One region of the Priestia sp. 179-F W1.4 NHS genome, then DNA from elsewhere that is predicted to be linked to it. Evidence: riboswitches for the same ligand, from Rfam matches in the RefSeq annotation. Region 1 holds a riboswitch; each other region holds the start of a gene.
The links. Region 1 has a riboswitch for lysine ahead of ACH0CI_RS00870 (aspartate kinase). Riboswitches for the same ligand answer to the same signal wherever they lie in the genome.

Region 1 (3,339 bases):
GCAGCAAATGAAACCAAGCGGCTTCTTGATCGCATTTATCCGTTAAGAAAGTGCTCCACTATGCCAGATAGGCCTTGTTTGTATTACCATATCGGGCAATGTCTAGCTCCTTGCGTAAAAGAGGTAAAAGAAGAGCAAAACAAACAAATTATTGAAAATATCACGCGGTTTTTAAATGGTGGATATGAGCATGTCAAAACAGAGTTAACTGAAAAAATGTTAAAAGCTTCAGAAGAACTTGACTTTGAACGGGCTAAAGAATACCGAGATCAAATTGCTCATATCGAAGCGACAATGGAAAAGCAAAAAGTAACGTTTAATGATTTTGTTAATCGAGATGTGTTTGGCTATTCTTACGATAAAGGCTGGATGTGTGTTCAAGTTTTCTTTATTCGCCAAGGGAAATTAACTGAGCGGGAAGTTTCTATGTTTCCTTTTTATAAAGAGCCAGAAGAAGATTTCTTAACTTTTATCGGTCAGTTTTATGCCAAAAATATTAAGCCAAAAGAAGTGCTGGTTCCAGCAACGATTGATGCAGAGTTAGCTGAGAAATTAGTAGAAGTAGAGGTTCAGCATCCAAAGCGAGGCAAAAAGAAAGAATTAGTAGAACTTGCGTGTAAAAATGCAAAAATTGCGCTCGGAGAAAAATTCTATTTAATTGAACGAGATGAAGAGCGCACGGTTGGCGCAGTTGAACGGTTAGGAGAAGAGCTTGGAATTGCAGCGCCTTACCGGATTGAAGCATTTGATAACTCAAATATTCAAGGAACAGACCCAGTTTCTGCGATGATTGTTTTTGTTGATGGGAAACCGGAAAAGAAAGAATATCGCAAATATAAAATTAAGACCGTAAAGGGACCAGATGATTACAGTTCCATGAGAGAAGTCGTTCGCAGACGGTATTCCAGAGTGTTAAAAGAAGGCCTTCCGCTTCCGGATTTAATTGTTGTAGATGGAGGCAAAGGGCATTTAGCTGCAGTCCAGGACGTTCTCGAAAATGAATTGGGACTTTTAGTGCCTACAGCAGGTCTTGTTAAAGATGATAAACACAGAACCTCCAACCTGATGATTGGTGAGCCTCCTCAAATCATACCGCTTGAACGCAATAGTCAAGAATTTTATTTGCTTCAGCGAATTCAAGATGAAGTTCACCGCTTTGCAATCACCTTCCACCGTCAAGTGCGCTCTAAGTCCGCTTTTCAGTCAGTTCTAGACGACATTCCGGGAGTGGGAGAAAAGCGTAAGAAAGCTTTGTTAAAGCATTTTGGTTCGGTGAAAAAATTGAAAGAAGCAACGGTTGAAGATATACGAAATTCAGGTGTTCCTCAAAACATTGCTGAAAAAATTTATGAAACATTACAAAAATAGTCTTGAAATAATAGAAAATATTTGATAAGCTATTAACTAATTTCATACGACACTTCATCAAATGAAGTGAAGATAGAGGTGCAAATTTAATCAGTACGCATCAGGAAGGGTATGAGCCCTTATGAACGATGCGGAAAGGGAAATTTGCCGAAGTGAACATTACCTCATAGTAATGATTGCTGGTTCTGCGTTGAATAAACGTAGGATTGTCAAGATGTAGATTCTTGGAGAGCTATCTCACGGCAGTGGACGGTTATGTTTTATAATTTTCGTTCGTTAAGCAATGAGAGCTCATCTCATTGCTTTTTTTATTGTCTGAGTAAAAAAATTCAGCTTCTCATCATCCTGCATATGCAAATTTATTGAAAAGGAATGAACAAAATTATGGCATTAATCGTTCAAAAATTTGGTGGAACATCTGTTGGTTCTGTTGAACGTATTCAACATGTAGCAAACCGTGTTATTCAAGAAGCAGAGCGCGGTAACCAAGTAGTAGTTGTTGTATCGGCAATGGGCAAAACCACAGATGCACTGGTGAAATTAGCAAGTGATATTACGGACAGTCCAAGTAAACGCGAAATGGATATGCTTCTTACAACTGGAGAACAAGTAACGATTTCCCTGTTAACAATGGCTCTTCAATGCAAAGGTCATGAAGCCACTTCGCTAACAGGTTGGCAAGCTGGTATCCAGACGGAAGCAGTTCACAGCAATGCACGAATCCAGCACATTGACACGACTCGTATTCAAAGCCAATTAGATAGAGGTCGAATCGTAGTAGTAGCTGGATTCCAAGGCTGTTCAGAAGATGGAAGCATTACAACATTAGGTCGAGGCGGCTCTGACACGACGGCAGTAGCTCTTGCCGCGGCACTAAAAGCTGCAAAATGTGATATTTATACAGACGTAACAGGAGTGTTTACGACGGATCCGCGCTACGTAGAAGATGCTCGTAAACTTCATTCTATTTCATATGACGAAATGTTAGAATTAGCCAATTTAGGAGCAGGGGTGCTGCATCCGCGCGCTGTTGAGTTTGCAAAAAATTATCAGGTACCGCTAGAAGTGCGTTCAAGCTTAGAAAACGAGAATGGAACGATTGTTGAGGAGGAAGTTTCAATGGAACAAAACTTAGTCGTAAGAGGAATTGCGTTTGAAGATAATATTTCACGGGTGACAATTGAAGGGTTAAACAACGAGTTACAAACTCTTTCTACTATTTTTACAGCATTAGCAAAAGAACAGTTAAATGTGGATATTATTATTCAAAACGTAACGGCTAATAATCGCCTCTCTATCTCATTTTCTATTAAAACTGTAGATGTAGAAGCTGCTCTTGCCGTCTTAAAAGAGTATAAATCTACCTTGGGGTATACGCGTATTGAACATGAAAGCAGTCTGGCTAAAGTATCGATTGTGGGATCTGGCATGATATCTAATCCAGGTGTTGCAGCCGAAATGTTTGAAGTGCTGGCAGGAGAGAAAATTGAAGTGAAGATGGTCAGCACGTCTGAAATTAAAGTATCTACAGTTGTACCGCATGCTGATATGGTAAAAGCTGTTGAGACGCTTCACGTAGCATTTGAATTAGAAGAGCAGCAGGCAGTGCAAGTATAAAGAAAAGAAAAAAGACGTGGTATCTCCACGTCTTTTATATATACGTATTTCTTACTTTTTATAACGCTCCGCACGGGTTTCGGTAGGTAAGATATCTTTTCGGTCCCACTGCACGGAAATCAGCACTTTTCCGTTCTTTTCTTTAGGTGTTAAGTAGGCTTCTGTTAGGCAGTTGTTTTGACGCTGAATCTGTTCAGCCACAAACCCTGACTCAAGATGAAATGAACAAGTTTCCTGCTGAAATCTTTTGCTGACCACATCACCTGATAACTCAAGCTCTAGTGAATATTTATCTTTTTTGGCAAGCGTCAGTGTTCCCCAGGAAGCTGCTTTAAAAAATGCGACGATTTCATC
Region 2 (3,339 bases), on a different contig from region 1:
TCGCTTGGAGGCATTACAACGGGCCAGTCTTTTGTATCTAAATCAGGAAGATGCAAGTGGACAATTTGCGCTTTTTGAAAGCTTGCTAAAAATTTCACTCCAAGAGGCTCTAGTAATTGATTTGCCCACGCTCCTGCTGTCACGATTGTTGTACTTGCTAGGAGGGTTTGTCCATTTACGGCAACGCCCGTTACTTGATTATTTTCATAAAGTAGTTCTGCGTTTCCTTCTATTATTCTTGCACCGTTTTTCTTCGCTGCATTCACAAGTGCGTTTCGAAGAGCTCTTCCGTTAACGCGAGCGGCTCCACTAATATGAACTGAACTGTATTCTTCTGAAAGAACCGGAAACAAAGACTGTGTTTCTTTAGCGGATAAACGTGTAATCTCGCCTATTTCGGGAGCTTCTTCACGACGCTTATATGCTCGTTCTTCCATTTTTTGAAGCTTTTGGTCATCAGTATGTAAGCTAATTGCTCCTACTCGCTTATATCCCGTATCTGTTTCTCCATCTTCTTCTAATTGCTGAATTAATGTTTGATAGTACTTGGCGCCGCCTTTTGCTAAGCGGTACCATGCTTTATTTCGACGCTGCGAAAGCCATGGACAAACAATTCCTGCTGCTGCATCAGTAGCTTGACCAGCATCCTTGCGATCTATCAATGTCACATCTGCTCCTGCTTTTGCTAAATGATATGCCGTAGAAGCTCCAAGTACCCCAGCTCCAACTACGATGTATGTTTTCATACCAAAACACCCTTTTCTTTCTTCTAGTATTCTCATGCTATATGTATGCAATTTTAGCATAGCAAAAAAAGAAGTCACATACTAGGCGAAGCTATTTTAAGCTTATTTTTAAGCCTTGCTGACTTTGACATATAGCTCCTTTCGTCTCGTAAACAAAAGCGGTAGAAGTTCTTTTACCAAGATTATAACAGGGTGAAGAAAGCCATAAATAGTGGTAGTACGTCTTTAACGCTGTGGCTTACGGCTTTTCTATTATAGGTGCTGAATAAAAAAATGAAAGAATAAAACCACTATAATATGTAAATAAAAAGAAATAACCATTATTTTAAGGAGAGCGTATGCAATCTTCATTTGTATTATTTTTTATCATTCTTGGTTTACTATTTGGCAAATGGCGAAGGTATCAAGAATACTACCCTACTTTGCTGTTTTGGGTCACGGGGAATTTGCTTTATGAAGTGCTGCTGTTTCATCACCGCGTATGGGTATTTCACCCTGTTGGTATTGATCATCTTTTTCTACCCGATCACCTAATGGTTTCTCTTGGAATAACCTTAATTATTTATCCGTTTGTTATACCGGTTTTTTTAGGAAGGCTGCCGCTGCATGTAAGCGGCCGGCTGTGGTGGATTCTTTTGTGGGCGCTTTTATTTACTGTGATTGAGTTGATTGCTTATGTTAATCACAGTATCACTCATCATTATGGATGGTCGCTGCTATGTTCTTTTCTCTTCAATATTGTCACGTTCTCACTTTTAGTCATTCATCAGAAGACAGCGCTGGCTGCTTGGATTCTATCTGGAAGCTTCATAGCTTTTTTATTTATCTTCTTTGATATTCCTATGCCTTAACTTTTCATTGACTAGACAGAGGAAAAGGAAATATAATAGGAGTTACATTTAAATATAATTTTCCTCTCTGAGAATAGAGGTGCATGAAATCAAGAGTCACTTATTGGAGACTAATGGAGTCTGTGAAGATAAGTAAAAGGGATTTCGTGCCGAAGTATATAAACATCCATTGTGTTCATATACTGGTTCAGTATTGAATAAATGCTGAGCTGTCACAAACCACTTGGTTTGTGGAGAGCTATTGAAGAGATGTTGATGCCTAGAATGTAATAATACTTTATTATTATGAAACCAAGACGCGTGAACATCACTTCACGGGTCTTTTTTGTGTTTTTCTACTGACCATCAAAGTTATAGTTGAATGATTTAAATGGAGGGATACGGATTATGTACTTACATGGAACGAGTAAAATTAACAGCAGCAATCATTTAGAAATTGGGCAGTGCGATACGGTCGAACTGAAAAAACAATACGGCACTCCCCTATACATCTACGATCAAGAATTAATTGAGACGAAATGCAAGGCCTTCCATTCAGCCTTTCAAAGAAGCGGATTTTCATATCAAATCGCCTATGCAGGGAAAGCGTTTCTTTGTATGGAAATGGCTAGCCTTTTAACGAAGCTTGATATGTCATTAGATGTGGTCTCAGGAGGCGAATTATTTACAGCTCTTGAAGCGGGATATCCAGCTGAACGCATTCATTTTCACGGAAATAACAAAACGATTGAAGAAATTGAAATGGCTCTTGATGCGAATATTGGCTGTTTTGTTGTGGATAACTTTACCGAACTTGAAGTTTTACATGCCTTAGCAGCTGAGCGCAAACAGAAAGCATCTATTCTTCTGCGTGTTACTCCAGGGATTGAAGCCCACACACATGAATATATTATGACCGGACAGGAAGACTCCAAGTTTGGATTTGGTCTTTCCAATGACCAGGCTATGAAAGCGGTAAGTTCTGCATTAGAAAAGCCTTACTACGATCTTTTAGGCATTCATTGTCATATTGGTTCGCAAATTTTTGAAGTAGATGGTTTTTCTCGCGCCATTGATATTTTAACTGATTTCTTATTCAGTATTCGTGATAAAATGGAATTTGAAGTAAAAGTTTTAAACGTAGGTGGTGGTTTTGGTATTCGTTATACCGAAAGCGACTCTCCACTTCCAGTTGAGTATTATGTAGATGCACTGACAGAAAAGCTAAGCCGCACGTTAACTGAACAGAATTATACCCTTCCGGAAGTCTGGATTGAGCCTGGAAGAAGCATCGTAGGAGAAGCAGGTACAACGCTTTATACAATCGGCTCAACGAAGGAGATTCCAGGTGTACGCAAATACGTAGGAATTGATGGCGGTATGACCGATAATATCCGTCCTGCTCTTTACGATGCAAAACATGAAGCTGTCTTGGCTAATAGAGTGACGGATAAAAAAGATGAAACAGTATCAATTGCGGGGAAATGCTGTGAATCAGGAGATATGCTTATTTGGGATATCGATTTACCGCGCGTTAATCAAGGAGATTTACTAGCAGTATCCTCTACAGGTGCCTACAACTATTCAATGGCTAGCAATTACAACCGTATTCCGCGCCCTGCTGTTGTATTTGTGAAAAATGGAGAAGCTCGTCTTGCTGTAGAGCGAGAAACATACGAAGATTTGGTGCGTAAAGATGTAAAGCCAGTCGTTACTACGTATGCAATGAGCAAATGATAGCTGTTCTTGCGTAGTAAAGAAGC
Region 3 (3,339 bases), on a different contig from region 1:
CGCCTCCACTTGATCTAAGGAGATCCCTGCTTTTTTGTACTCTTTTTCTAGTAATAGCGTTAACCTTCGAACATCGATTTCAACCTCGTTTACCATAGGTGTTGTATAGATGGAACTTGCATACGTTACGCGACGATCAATAATTTGACAGCCTGGCAGCGTAAACTGATTTTGTTGATTTGCTATTAACAGTTTGCTTACAATCAGTTTTGTTGTGCTTGTTCCAATATCTAAACCTATGCTCGTGATCCATTTCTGTAGCATACGATCAATCCTTTATCTCGTTTGAATATGTTGACTATCATAAAACAGTTTTTTGAATATTTCACTAACTATGTTATCAAACCTGACACACTTTTGTGTAAACAAAGGTGACAAATGACAAAAAAGACTAAATCTTGGCAGATTTAGTCTTTTTTCTTATGATGAGTGTGATTTAGTTACAATCATTCTTGATGCCGATGGAATTAACAATGAAAGAATGACTAAGCAGGCTATTAGTGACCCTACCATTGAAATACCGTTCATTGAAAAAGAATACCACAGAGCGGACATACCCTTTGGTGCGTACGATCCCCAGAAAATAATACCAGCAATAAAGTGCCAGAAATAACGTGCGAAGCTGCCGATAATAAGGGATAAAACAATTAAAATAAAAGCTTTTGATCTGTTATTGGTAGCTAAATTTGTTTTAATAGATTGTGAAAAAATACCTCCAAAACCTATAAAAGCAAAAGCTACAATATATTCAATAAATGTTTGTAGCGCTGTTAAAATATAAGCTGTTCCTGTCGCTAACTGCAAAAGCCCCCATAATAGACCAGATAGAGCCCCGCCTTTTACTCCCCAGCGAAAGCACATAATAAAAATGGGCACCATGGAGAACGAAATGCTCACAGCCGTCGCAATTTTAATTGAAGGCAAAAGGTCAAGTAGAAGTGCCAATGCTGCAAAAATAGCTATTTCAATTTTAGCCTGTAAAGGTAATGCTTTATTCACGTTTCTCACTCCTGTTTTTGAATCATTCATATCAAACGGTTTACACAGGAGTAAGCAAATAGGTATGCTACTATTCCCACATTCCTACGCTAGCGTTAACTAACAGGTTCAAAGGGTCTGAACATTTCGTTCACTCTCAGCACGGCGGCTCCCCCTGTGGTACGTTTGGATATTTATGTAGTATAAAGACAACGTTTATTATACCATACGTAACAAAATAGATTCGAGAGATTTCAAAGATGTTTCTATTTTCTGAATCTATTTTTTATAATGACAATCGTTTTAGTATTTGTTATACTTCTTTTATGTCAATTGAATATAAAAAACCCTCATCCTAATCGATGAGGTAGAGGTCGCAGTTTTTAATAGTAAAGTAACGGAAATGCAGAGAACATTGAGGATGTTGCTTGAAAGGAAAAATTGCCGAAGTTTAAATCACTTCTCGGTTGATTTAAGCTGGGGCTGTCTCCGAACAGGAACAGAACTGTCACATCATGCGAGTGATGTGAAGAGCTATCTTCACGGAAGGTTGACGCGGTTTTCAGATTTAAAAGCGCGCACATATACTGCGGGCTTTTTTTATGTTATCCCGTCTCTTTCCGTACATTCGAAAGGAGTATTTATCTATGCAAGAGCAGCAAGAATTAAAACGTGGGTTGAAATCTCGCCACTTAACGATGATTTCATTAGGAGGAGCCATCGGAACCGGCTTATTCCTAGCAAGTGGTGGAGCAATTCACACAGCAGGACCTGGGGGAGCGCTTTTAGCTTACGCTATTATTGGCGTAATGGTTTACTTTTTGATGACCAGTCTAGCAGAGCTCGCAGCTTATATGCCTGAAGCTGGTTCATTTAGTACGTATGCGTCTCGTTTTGTAGATCCATCCTTTGGTTTCGCTCTCGGCTGGAACTACTGGTATAACTGGGCTATTACGATTGCAGCTGAATTATCCGCTGGAGCCCTTATTATGAAATTTTGGTTCCCGAACTCTTCTTCTATTTTATGGAGTGCCCTGTTTTTATTAATTATGTTTGGGCTTAACTACCTTTCTGTAAAAGGATTTGGTGAATCTGAATTTTGGTTTTCGTTAATTAAAGTAGTAACGGTTATTATCTTTTTAGTTATTGGTATTATGATGATTTTTGGTATCTTTAACAATGAAGCACCAGGTTTTAAAAACTTCACGCTTGGTGATGGACCGATTCACGGTGGATTCTTCACTGTACTAGGTATCTTTATGGCAGCTGGTTTTTCATTCCAAGGAACAGAGTTGCTTGGAGTTGCAGCTGGAGAAAGTGAAGATCCAGAAAAAACGGTTCCTCGCGCAGTGAAACAAGTCTTCTGGCGCATCTTGTTATTTTATATTTTAGCTATTTTTGTTATCGGGATGCTTATTCCATACACAGCGGATTCGTTAGCAAGTGATGATGTGCGAGTAAGTCCGTTTACTTTAATATTCGAACGAGCAGGTCTAGCGTTTGCTGCATCAGCTATCAATGCCGTTATTTTAACAGCTGTTTTATCTGCTGGTAACTCAGGTATGTATGCTTCTACGCGTATGCTGTGGAACTTAGCGAAAGATGGAAAAGCACCAAGGTTCTTAGCAAAAGTGAATAAACGAGGCGTTCCGGTTAATGCCTTAATCGCAACGGCGCTTGTCGGTACACTTGCATTTGGTGCTTCATTCTTTGGAGACGGTGCGGTATACACATGGTTACTTAACGCTTCTGGTATGTCTGGTTTTATTGCTTGGCTAGGAATCGCGATTAGCCACTATCGTTTTAGAAGAGCATTTGTTGCTCAAGGTCATGATTTGAGTGAACTTCCATATCATGCAAAACTTTTCCCATTTGGCCCTATCTTTGCCTTTATTTTATGTGCCGTTGTTATTTTAGGCCAAAACTATTCGGCGTTTATGGGTGACTCGATTGACTGGTACGGTGTACTTGTTTCTTATATCGGACTGCCTTTATTCTTAATTGTTTGGTTAGGATACAAATGGACGAAAAAGTCGAAGCTTATCCCGTTAAAAGAATGTCAAGTAACAGTGAAAAAATACGAATAAAAAAAGCTCTCTATTCTTTTGAATAGAGAGCTTTTTTTATATGAGCTGATCGGCAAAATGAAGAGATATATAAGCGGGTTGGTTTTTCATAACAAGCATATAACCTTTGAGGGGGCGATTATAGTAATCCACAGCTTCTATATAATAAATACGCTGAATTAACCTGCTTAAATGAGTTACAAAAGATGGAAGTTGGTGATTAGGAATGGTTTGGATGTAGTCTATGATTTCTTGTTTCGTTTGAAGGCCCGAATGGGTACATTCTAACAGATGA

Region 2: it holds a riboswitch for lysine, as region 1 does, so the genes downstream of both, lysA (diaminopimelate decarboxylase) here and ACH0CI_RS00870 (aspartate kinase) in region 1, are expected to answer to the same signal.
Region 3: it holds a riboswitch for lysine, as region 1 does, so the genes downstream of both, ACH0CI_RS20700 (amino acid permease) here and ACH0CI_RS00870 (aspartate kinase) in region 1, are expected to answer to the same signal.

What each region holds. Positions count from the first base shown of each region.
Region 1 is NZ_JBIQFF010000001.1:177,949-181,287, forward strand. It holds gene uvrC (excinuclease ABC subunit UvrC) at 1-1,368, shown strand, start outside; lysine riboswitch at 1,434-1,611, shown strand; gene ACH0CI_RS00870 (aspartate kinase) at 1,753-2,985, shown strand; gene ACH0CI_RS00875 (YslB family protein) at 3,037-3,339, opposite strand, start outside.
Region 2 is NZ_JBIQFF010000003.1:515,588-518,926, reverse strand. It holds gene ACH0CI_RS17855 (NAD(P)/FAD-dependent oxidoreductase) at 1-746, opposite strand, end outside; gene ACH0CI_RS17850 (CBO0543 family protein) at 1,085-1,597, shown strand; lysine riboswitch at 1,664-1,846, shown strand; gene lysA (diaminopimelate decarboxylase) at 1,985-3,313, shown strand.
Region 3 is NZ_JBIQFF010000005.1:45,787-49,125, forward strand. It holds gene ACH0CI_RS20690 (ethanolamine ammonia-lyase reactivating factor EutA) at 1-264, opposite strand, end outside; gene thiT (energy-coupled thiamine transporter ThiT) at 421-999, opposite strand; TPP riboswitch at 1,064-1,164, opposite strand; lysine riboswitch at 1,339-1,523, shown strand; gene ACH0CI_RS20700 (amino acid permease) at 1,626-3,065, shown strand; gene ACH0CI_RS20705 (hypothetical protein) at 3,102-3,339, opposite strand, start outside.